2 regions of the Clostridium sp. LIBA-8841 genome follow, and region 2 is predicted to be linked to the other one. Evidence: riboswitches for the same ligand, from Rfam matches in the RefSeq annotation. Region 2 holds a riboswitch; the other holds the start of a gene.
The links. Region 2 has a riboswitch for cyclic di-GMP ahead of AC2A4K_RS05210 (NPCBM/NEW2 domain-containing protein). Riboswitches for the same ligand answer to the same signal wherever they lie in the genome.
Positions count from the first base shown of each region.

Region 1 (5,581 bases), 980 kb from region 2:
TTTTTAAGTAAAGGATTATATAGAATAAACTTTACATTATAAAAAGAAGTTTTTTATTTAGGCTATGTTTTAGGTGAATGTTAAGTTTTAGCTAGTTCTTCAGACTTAGCTTAAAACAAACCTTTTATTTAATATTTATTTTTAGTTTTTTTATTATTTTCTAATTTAATGTATCCAAGCCCTAATATAGCTAGAACGCAAACCACACTTAATAAGATAATAGCTATTTTTATGAATCCTGTTGTTCCAAATCCACCTGTGTTTGGAAGAGAGAATCCTTCATAGTTTTCTATTTGAACATTAAATAAAGTATTTCCATCTTTTTCTGAAATATCATCTATTATGCTAGAAGCCTCATTGATGTTAGAAATATTTATAGTGGCAGCACCATTATAATTACCTCTAATATCTTTGTTAGCTGTAATTCTTAAGTCTATCGGATCTTTTAATAGACTATATCCATTTGGAGCTTTTTCTTCTGTAATAATATAAGTTCCTTCTTCTAATCCTGTGAATGTTGTAACACCATTTGAGTCAGTTACTGCATTTCCTGTAAGAGGAACTACTTGTCCATCTTTATTGTATGTATATGATGCTAATACATTTCCTTTAGAATCTTTTATTGAGAATTCAGCACCAGCTAAAACTTTAGACTTATCATTTGAATCAACTTTTTTAATACCAAATCCCCAAGTATAAGAAGTAACTTTATCAGTTAAAGTTTTATAACTATTTTCAACATTTGGATTATTAGTATAATCTAATTCTATAGTATTGGGATTACCAGGATTTCCTACAGTACTAACAACTGCCTCATTATTTAAAGTAGCTTGGTAATTTAATGTTAAACCAGTATCTACATAAGTTTTTATATTATCATATACAAAATTAATTGTAATCACTGTTGAACCATCTGATTGTTTTTGTGAACTTAAAGTATAATCTTCTGGACTACTAAAAACTTTATCTCCTGAAGTTATTTTAAATCCAGTAGCCTCATCGTATGTTAACCCTTTGCTCATAGTATCTGTAAATTTATACATTATATTTTTCGCATTTGCTTCATATGTTGGTATAGTCGCATTTACTTGATATTTTATAACATCTCCAATATTATCAGAAGAAGTTTTAACTTTTTCATTATTTTCAATTATATTTTTTTCTAATGCAGGAGTATTATCTTTTGGATTAATAGTCACATTATAATTCCATGTATCTCCTGAAACTTCTGGAACTGAAACTAATATAGGTCCTGAAGCAACAGCAGCCCCCTCTGAATCACTTGAAGTTTCTGTTACTAAATAATATCCTAAATTAACAGTATTTTCTTGTCCCTCTAAAAGTTTTTGTCCTAATACATCATTATCAGTAACATATTTATGTAAATCAACGGCAAATTGTTTTGTTTGTTCTGCATCTAAATTTTGTATATCATTTTCAGAATAAGAACCATATTGTGAATTATTAAAAAATCCTTTAAACTCACTAGTTGGTGAATATTCATAAGCATCTCCACTCTGGGTTGCATCTAATAACTTATATGCATTAAAAGTTGCCCCATTTTTTGCTATTGTTATACTACCTGTAGTTGGTGCATTCTTAGAAATTGATGGTGTTGCTGCAAATACAGGGATTGATGTTGCAATAAAAATAAACATGAATGACATAAAGATACTAAGTTTTTTTAAAATATTGTTTTTCATTTATTAATTCTTCCTTTCTTTTAAAATAAATTTAGTGCTAACTAACAAGATTAATACCCCTGCTAATAATGTAATTCCAATTAAATAAAATTTAAAAGTTCCACTTCCGCCTGTTTCAGGTAATATTATTCTTGGGATATTTTTTACTGAAATACTATATCCATCTATTTCCGAGTTTTTATTTAAAATTATTTTTTCGCCTTGTTCTCCTATTTTATAAAAGCTTTCTTCAGAGTTTAAAGTTATATAAATATCTTCACTTAATTTATAACCATTAGGAGACTTTATTTCTTTTAATATGTAATTACCATAAGGTAAGTTATTAATTTTAAAAGATGCATCATTTCCTAAAGGTACTAAATTTATAGTTCCATTTTCATTTATTTCATAATTGTCTTGTTCAGAGCTAAATTTTAAAGCATTTTCAGGATCGTCTTGTTTTGCTAATTCAAATTCAGCACCTAAAATAGGATCATCTTTTTCATCTATTTTATTTATAACTAAGTTACAAGTAGTTGGGAGTGGATCATCTTTAGCAACTACTTTAACTACCTTACTTTGATTATTCACATTAAATTTAATAGGTATCTGACCAAGTTTATATCCATCTGGTGCTTTAGTTTCTTCTAATTTATAATCACCATAAGGTAATTCTAGTGTTATTGGTGATTCTGATGAACTTATAATATTGGTAATCTCTTTACCATAGACATCTTTAACAGGGTTGCCATCTTTAGTTGTTAGTTTAAAAATAGCTCCATCAAGTAAAGTGGCTTCTGCATCATTTTTAGATATTTTGATTATTTCTACTAAAGGATTTTTTTTAGTAGAAACTTCATTGGTAGGATTGCCATTTACATATGCAATATTTTTAACCTCATCTCCTGGCTTAACATTTTTCATACTTGCTTCTATAGTAATATAAGCATCATCATTAGGATCTATAGCCGCTTTATCATTTTTAATAGTCAGTTTTTTTGTTGTTTCATCAAAATTAGTAGTAAATTGATCAGTAGATGTTATTTTAATATCACTTAATCTAGAATCTAATGTATCAACAATATTTAAAGTATCTTTTAAAAAATGTCCATAAGAATCAAATTTAATTTGATATTTAATTTTTTGATCATTAGGATCATTGGTTACATTTGTTTTATCTACATGTTTGTAAACGTTTAGAGCACCTGCATCTTTGGATAATCTTGAATAATGACTAGAAGGTACATCTTTTGATTCACTGTCATAATATAAATTTGCATTATTTAAATATCCATCTTCAGTAGATGTAACAAGTGTATTATAACTAATAAAGTAATGGTCATATGGTATATCTCCAAAATCTACTTCCAAAGATTTAGTATCAGCTTTAAGTTTATTATTGTCCCAAAACTCTTGTGTGGCATCTGTGCTTTTCCCAGAAAAACTATCTCTCCTTATATGTATACTTGCTGTATCTAAAGCCATTCCTTTTGGAATATTATCAACAAATTTAGCATTATTTAAATATTGTCTAGTATGTGGATTTATACCATCACCTAAATTTATTTCTATATAATATGTTATAGGCTTGTTTCTATCAGTTATTTCTCCATAATATTGCTTTACCCCATCCTTATCTATAGCAGCGTTTGGTAAATTAGCTGTTTTGTACATAAGTGGATACTTACCAGAACCCCCACCTTGAGACTCGTTACCTGTTACATCTATTGTTTTAGTTTGTCCATTTAAATCAATGTTAACTGGATATTTTACACCTTGTCTAATATTGCTATTTCCAGTGACACGTATAGATAGATATCCTGTTACAGCTTTTTCTACATTTTCATTAAATATTAGAGTAACTACTCCATTTTTATTAGTACAACTGGTAAAATGTGCATCGGAATATACAGGTGTTATATCCTTAAAAATATCTGGAAATTCAATAACAATTTTATCGCCAGGTTTTAGTTTGCTTTTATCTAAAATCTTATAGTCAATTTGTAAAGTATTGATTATATCTTTTGAGACAGTATTACTTTGGAAAGTAGCACTTGTAATTTCAACACCACCATCACCTTGAAGTAATTTTGAATTTTCACCAAATACAAGAACTCCAGGTGAGATTATACTTAATAGCATAGAAATAAATGTTGCTAAGGCCGTAATAAAATACTTTTTCTTTCGCTTCACAGAACTCCTCCTTTCTTTAATAAAATTAAAAATAAAAAAACCGACTAATATTTATAAATTTTTATAAATATAGCCGGTTGCATCAATAACTCAATATATCCCAGATGCCCAGATACAGGATATATCTCAACGTTTCTATAATTTGTATTCATTTTATTTACTTTTTAATTGTTTTTAGGTCAATTGAATTCGTCTTGTATACTACATCATTTTGGGAAAACTGTCAAAATATATGTAAAATTTCCGAATACATATTATTAATATTAATCACAAATAATTAATATTAATAATTTATTCCTATATTTAGTTACCATATTTCTAAATAAACAACAAATTTCTTAACAAATTCATTTTATTTAATTTATTAAAGTTATTTTTAAAAATGAATTTTTAATCTATTACTAATTGAGTTGTTTTTCATAAATCTTTATTTAATTATTTACTATATCACTTTTTATAAGAATATAACAAAAAGTTATTCCCACAATTACTAACCCTATTAAAACTGACACAACAACTAAATTTCTTATATTAGAACTTATTCCTATTATTATTGGTATTAATATTGAAATTATTATTGAGGTGACCAAAGTTGCTACTGATGATTTTTTTATACTTCCAATAACAAATGGAAGTAATGATAATATACCTCCAATAATTATACTTATAAAAAGTACTACTATCATGAAATTTTCAAAGACGAATTCTCCATATATTACATGTGTAAAAGAATTTAAAATTATCATATAAGAAGAACAGACTAAATCTCCAATTAATATAGATATCATAGTAAATCCAACAACTATAAGCATTTTAGATATAATAATTTTTCTCCTACTTATTGGATATGTAAACATAACTAAAATAGTTTTATTCTTATATTCACTTATCATTATTTTTGCTGTTAGTACTGCTGAAAATATTATAAACGTTATTGTTACAATCATAATACTCATTCTTAAATTGCGTAACATTGTATTTCCTGTATCTATAGCTCTATTTGAATCTTTTACAAAATCACTTGTCATACTAGCCATTATTGCGACTATACATATAATAGCCGCTAATATATATCTTTGTAATTTATATTTCTTAAATTCTAACTTAATTAAATCAAACATATTTTTTATCCTTTCAAAATTTATCAGTCTCTAAACATTATTTCTTACCTATAATTATTTATCTCCTTTTTAAAAACATAAAACATTGATATAACTAAAATCATTAAAATTACAGCAATTTCAATAAATATAGCTTTTTCATTGATTATTAGATTTGTGTTTTTAGATATTATCTTAGGCATAAACGCAGCTATTATTACTGCTGTAACTATGGTAACTATACCCGACTTTTTCAAAATACCAATTACAAAAGGAAATAATGATAAAATTATTCCCATGATTACACTTATAATAGGGCCCACTATAATAAAATGTCTTAAATTAAAATTTCCCTTTATTCCTTGTGTAACTGATTCTAAAATTATCATATAACCTGTACATACTAAATTACCAATTAGTAAAACTATAATTGTAAATATAATAACTATTATTAATTTTGCCAAAATAACCTTTTTTCTGTTTATTGGATAAGTAAAAAGAATTAGAATGGTTCTATTCTTATATTCATCCATTATTATTTTTGTCATTAATACTGCTGAAAATATAACAAATGTTCCTATAACAATTACATCAACCATCCAAAAA
Region 1 covers NZ_CM173488.1:226,643-232,223, reverse strand. Annotated here, with positions in the region: gene AC2A4K_RS01015 (SpaH/EbpB family LPXTG-anchored major pilin) at 129-1,703, opposite strand; gene AC2A4K_RS01010 (SpaA isopeptide-forming pilin-related protein) at 1,707-3,875, opposite strand; cyclic di-GMP riboswitch class II at 3,938-4,021, opposite strand; gene AC2A4K_RS01005 (ABC transporter permease) at 4,307-4,996, opposite strand; gene AC2A4K_RS01000 (ABC transporter permease) at 5,041-5,581, opposite strand, start outside.
Region 1: it holds a riboswitch for cyclic di-GMP, as region 2 does, so the genes downstream of both, AC2A4K_RS01010 (SpaA isopeptide-forming pilin-related protein) here and AC2A4K_RS05210 (NPCBM/NEW2 domain-containing protein) in region 2, are expected to answer to the same signal.

Region 2 (5,581 bases):
CTATGGTTTCTACAGGTAATGTATCTTATCAGGATTCATTAAATGATAGAAATGCACCATTTTTCCAAAATGGAGATGTTAAGACTACTGACCAGTTTTTCTTAAATTATAACTGGAGCAAATGGAAGATTGATACTACTGTTGATACAGCTAGAGGGCTAGGAAGAAGTCCTTATGATGTTTATGCAGGATTAGATGTTCAACAAAACGCATATAATACAAACTTTAGAGTTGATCAATTATTAGATGAAAATAATAAGCTTAGAACTTCTTTGGCTATGTATTGTCCAAACTCTACATTCTCAATGGCTAAAGATGCTTATGATTTCTATAATCATGATCAAAAATTCTGGGTTGGACCAACAGGAGATCCTTCAAAGTCAGATACTAATTCTTCTTGGGTTGGTTTAGCAAACTATGTTCCAGATAGATCAGCAGTTAATGATTTACCATTTGTAACAAACTTTAATTTAGGACATGGAGAAGATTATTATATAGATGGAGAAGTTTCAAGAGATGAGGAGTGGAATTATAGAGCGCTTCAAGAATATCTTCCTACTTGGAGATGGATTGTTGAGTCTAATGGGTCAAAGCTTACTCCAGAATTTGATTTCAAAACAGCTTATAATGGAGGTTCTTCTTTAAAAATTCAAGGAGATTTAGAAGCTGAAAATCCAAATCATATTAAGCTTTATAGTACAGATTTAGCCTTAGAAAAGGACTCAACAGAATTATCAATTGTTTATAAAACAGATTCAGCTCCTAATATGAAAGTTGGATTATGTTTTGGAGAAAATTATGATTATGAAAACTTTACATTCTTTGATGTTACTGAAAATAGCAATGGGGAATGGACAGAAGTTAAAATTCCTTTAGGAGAGCATGTTGGTAAAACTATTTCTGCAATATCTTTAGGATTTGAAAGTCAAACTGATATAGAAAACTTTAATATAAATATAGGTCAATTATCTATAGAGGATACAGAAGCAAATAATAAGGGGTTAAAAACTGGTAAAGTTGTTTTAGAAGAATCAATGGTTCACCATGCTAATAGTGCAGAGGCAAGAATTTATTGGAATGGATTAGAGAATGGAAATGAAGAAGACTTAGCATTCTATGAAATATATAGAATTAAACCAGATGGATCAAAGGAACTTATGGGAGCAACTCCAAATGATGCTTATTATGTTCAAGATTTTGAAAGACATGGAGAAGAAATGAGTTTTGAAATAGAAGTAGTTCCTGTTGATGTTAATTACAATAGAGGAACAGGTCAAAGTATTACTTTTGATTGGGGAATAGCTCATGATGCTACTGAGGTTCCAGATAATACTGAACCTGTTAACTTTGCATTAAATAAACCAGTAACAGCAAGTAGAGAAAATAGTGGAGAACCTGCTATGAAAGCTGTTGACGGCACTGTAGAAAATAATAGTAAATGGTGTGCGACTAATGCTTATTCAGGATGGTTAAATGTTGATTTAGGAGAGCCAAAAACTGTTCAAAGATGGGTTGTTATGCATGGAGAAGCAGGTGGAGAGGCCAAGGATACTAATACAAATGATTTTGCCTTAGAGGTTTCATATGATGGTGGAAAAACTTATGAGCCAGTTGATACTGTAAGAGGAAATACTGATGCCATTACTGATAGAAATTTAGTAGAGCCAGTAACTTCTCAACATTTTAGGTTAAGAATAGATGATTCAGGAAATTCACCATGGGGTGCAATAAGAATATATGAATTCCAATTATTTGAGGATACTTACACAGAACAAGTTGATTATATTCCTATGAGATTTGTAAGTGCTAAGAATAATCTTGGAGCAGAGGATTATGTAACTATTACAAGAGGAAAAGAAGGACAAACAGTAAATCTTTATAAATCAATAGGAGATGAGGAGCCTTTTGCAACTAAGACTATTGATGGAAATGGAGAGGCTAAGTTCGAGGATTTAGATTTAGGTAGTGAAGAAGGAAGAGTTTATTATGCTATAGCTGAAGATGGAAAAGAAGAAAGCTTAAGAATGAGCGTTGAATATGAAAATGAAGCTTGGGATGAAACTAGTATTCCAGGAAACTATGAATTAAGACCATATGTAGCGCCAGGAACTACTGTGGAATCATCAAACTATGGGACATTAGAAATAAAAGGATTAGGTGAAGGTGATATAGTAAGTCTATATTCAAGTATGGATTCACTTCTTCCAGAAAAGACTTCAGTTAAAGTTGGCTCAGGAGAAAGTTCTGCAATATTAGATAGAATAGAAGTAAATAAGGATGGAGGCTCTTTTATATTAGAAGTTAAGAGTCCAGGTAAAAAGGCTGTTAGATATGAAGTTAAGTATAATGGTTTTGGAGAATTTGAAATGGAAGTAAAAGTTGAAGCACCAAGAAATCTAAAAGACTTAGATGTTCAACAAAAAAATGTAAAGTTAGGATGGGAAGCTCCAGAATCAACTTATGGATTAGAAGGTTATGTAATCTACAAAGATGGTAAAAAGATTGCAGAGGTTGAAAAAGATGTTACTGAGTATAATGTTGAAAAGTTAAATAGACATACAATATATAACTTTAAAGTAGCAGCTAAATATTCAAATGGAGAGCTGTCACAAAAAGAATCATTAACTTTAAGAACAGCTAGATAAAGTGAAAAATAGTTATTAAATAAAAAAACTAATGTTATTTAATATAACATTAGTTTTTTTATTTTATCTTTAGTAGTAACTTAAAAATAGGAAATTTTAAGTTTATTTTTAAAAGTATACAAGTGGATATTAAGTATTAAATAATAATGGATTTTATTTGCGATTTAATAAAAAAATGGGTTGTTTTTTAACTTAGTTATAAAAATATGAAAAAGTAAGTGAATTTTATATGAAAATTGTAAATAATATGCTATTATTTCCTTACAGAAAATTCAATAGGCAAACTTAGAGAAATCTAAGGACGCAAAGCTATAGGGACTAAAGTTTTAAATAACAATGTTAGCCAGTTGCCAAAAGGTATATATTTATTATACATTTTGTTTTATTAATATTTAATAGTTTTAAGTATGATTTGCTTATTTCTATGTAATTTTATGCATTTTTGGCTACTCATTTAGGAGTAGCCTTTTTTGATGTATTCTTTTTGGATAACCAGCTAAAAAAGTAGGGGGTAAAACACTTATGTTAAAGAAAAAAATTTCATTAATTATTGTAGCGGCAGTAATATCGAGCTTTTCTACACCAGCTATCATAACTTTGGCAGACGAAGTGCAAAAGGAAAAGGCGGTATTAACTGAAACTCAAGGAACTGGAGAAGAAAATTCAACAGATGCTACAGTCAAAAAATTTGACTTGCTAAACAATGAAAACATTGAAGGGTATAACAAAGTATTCAAAATTGAAAGAGAAAAAATTAAGTCAATAACTAATAATGGGGGACAATATGGAAGTTCATCAATTAACAAAGCTATAGACGGAGACCTTAAAACACATTGGGAAACAGGAACTCCAAATAGAACAGACTTCAAGAATGAAGTTATAATTGAGTTAACTGAACCTACGATGTTAAACAGAATAGTTTATGGTGCAAGACGTGATTCTGCCATGGGTAAAGGATTTGCTAGAAAGTTTAAATTGTATGCTTCAACAAGTGAAAGTGGAGATGATTTCACATTAGTATGTGATGGAGATTATTCAAAATCAAATAGTGATATAGTTCAAATAAAATTTAAACCTACTGAGTTTAAACGTTTAAAATTTGTTTTTGATGAGGCAAATCAAGATTGGGCAAGTGCTGTAGAATTCATGCTTTATAAGCCTGATGATGTTTTAGATAAAATGAATAGATTATTTAAAGATGATACACTAAGTCAGGTTAGTGAAGAATTTAATACAGTAGAAAAATTAGATGCTTTAGAAGAGGAAGCAAAAACACACCCTTTATATAATTCCTTTAAAGAAGACATAGAAAATGCAAAAAGAATACTTAAAAGCAGTAAAATCGAAGCTGAAGAAGCTAAAGTAGAGAAGTTTAATTTACAAGATAATGAAGAATACAATAAACTTTTTGAAATAGATAAAAGTAATATAGAGTCAATAAGTAACAATGGAGGCCAATATTCTTCTCAAAACGTAAAGAATGCAATAGATGGAGACTTAAAAACTTATTGGGAAACTGGAAGAGCAAATGGAAATAACTTTAATAATGAAGTAGAAGTTACTTTTAAAAACAATGTTAAATTAAGTAGAGTTGTGTATGGTGCAAGACCTAGTGATAATAAAGGATTTGCAGAGCAATTTGATATATATGGTTCAACTACATCTAAAGGAGACACATATCAATTAGTAGCAACAGGCTCTTATTCTAAAACTAGTGGCTTTATAGAAGCGAAATTTAAAGAAGCTGAGTTTAAGAGATTAAAGTTTGTGTTTAAAAAATCTGATCAGAATTGGGCAACTTTATCAGAACTTAAATTTTATAAGAATGATGAGTTAGCAGATAAAGTTGAAAATATATTCACTGATAAAACTTATTCAGATTTAAAACCAGAATTTAAAAATAGTGAATACATAAATAATTTAGAACAAGAAGTTCAAAATCATCCTTTAAAAGATGAATTAGCATCAAGATTAAATATAGCAAAAGACATATTAAACAATAAAATTGATTCTGAAAATACAAAGTTTGTTGCTACTCAATATGGAGATTTAGCAAGATACGGCAGTGAAGTTTTAAGCATGTCTAGTATGGGAGAAAATTTCCAAGTAACAGGACTTTATGCCTTACCAGGAGATAAATTAAAAGTTTATGTCAATGCTGAAGCAGGAAAACCAATGCCAAGATTAATCTTTTCACAAAATGAGGGAAGTTATAGTAGTTGGAGAAAAACTGTTAATTTACATACTGGAATTAATGAAATAACTGTTCCAACAGTAAATAGGGATGGAAACTATAAGAGTAATCCTAAACCAGGTGGGTCTATATACATAGAAAACCCATATACTCCAGAGGAACAGGGACAAGCACCTATTATAAGGATTGAGGGTGCTCAAAGATTTCCTTTATTTAAAAAGGGTGATAATGAAGAGGAATTTAAAAATTTCTTAGTGGAATATAAGAAAAAGCTAGATGAAGACAATGCAGCTGGAACTAATAAAGTTCTTGATATAGCTGAGGTTGACTCGGATAGAATGACGTTATCAGGAACTACAACTGGAGCCTATGATGCATATATAAATCAAGGAGTAAAACCTAGTGAGACTACAACTTTCTGGGATCAAACAATGGCGGAGCTATTTAAATACTATGGATTTGATGGAAGTAGTGAAGTTAATAATCCTAAAAATATAAAAGAGCATATGAGATTAGCTCAACCTTTTGGAGCAATGTATGCTTCTGGAGATCATGTTGGAGTTCAAAAAAGTGCTATGAGTGCTATGTTAAATCCAAATTCTATAAAAGGTGGTTATTGGGGATTTATACACGAAATAGGACATAGAATGGATACTAATGGACGCACTTGGGGAGAGGTTACTAATAATATGCTTCCTATGCATATGGGTGTACAGTTTAACAACATAGATAATAGAATACC
Region 2 covers NZ_CM173488.1:1,209,829-1,215,409, forward strand. Annotated here, with positions in the region: gene AC2A4K_RS05205 (endo-beta-N-acetylglucosaminidase) at 1-2,645, shown strand, start outside; cyclic di-GMP riboswitch class I at 2,914-3,000, shown strand; gene AC2A4K_RS05210 (NPCBM/NEW2 domain-containing protein) at 3,168-5,581, shown strand, end outside.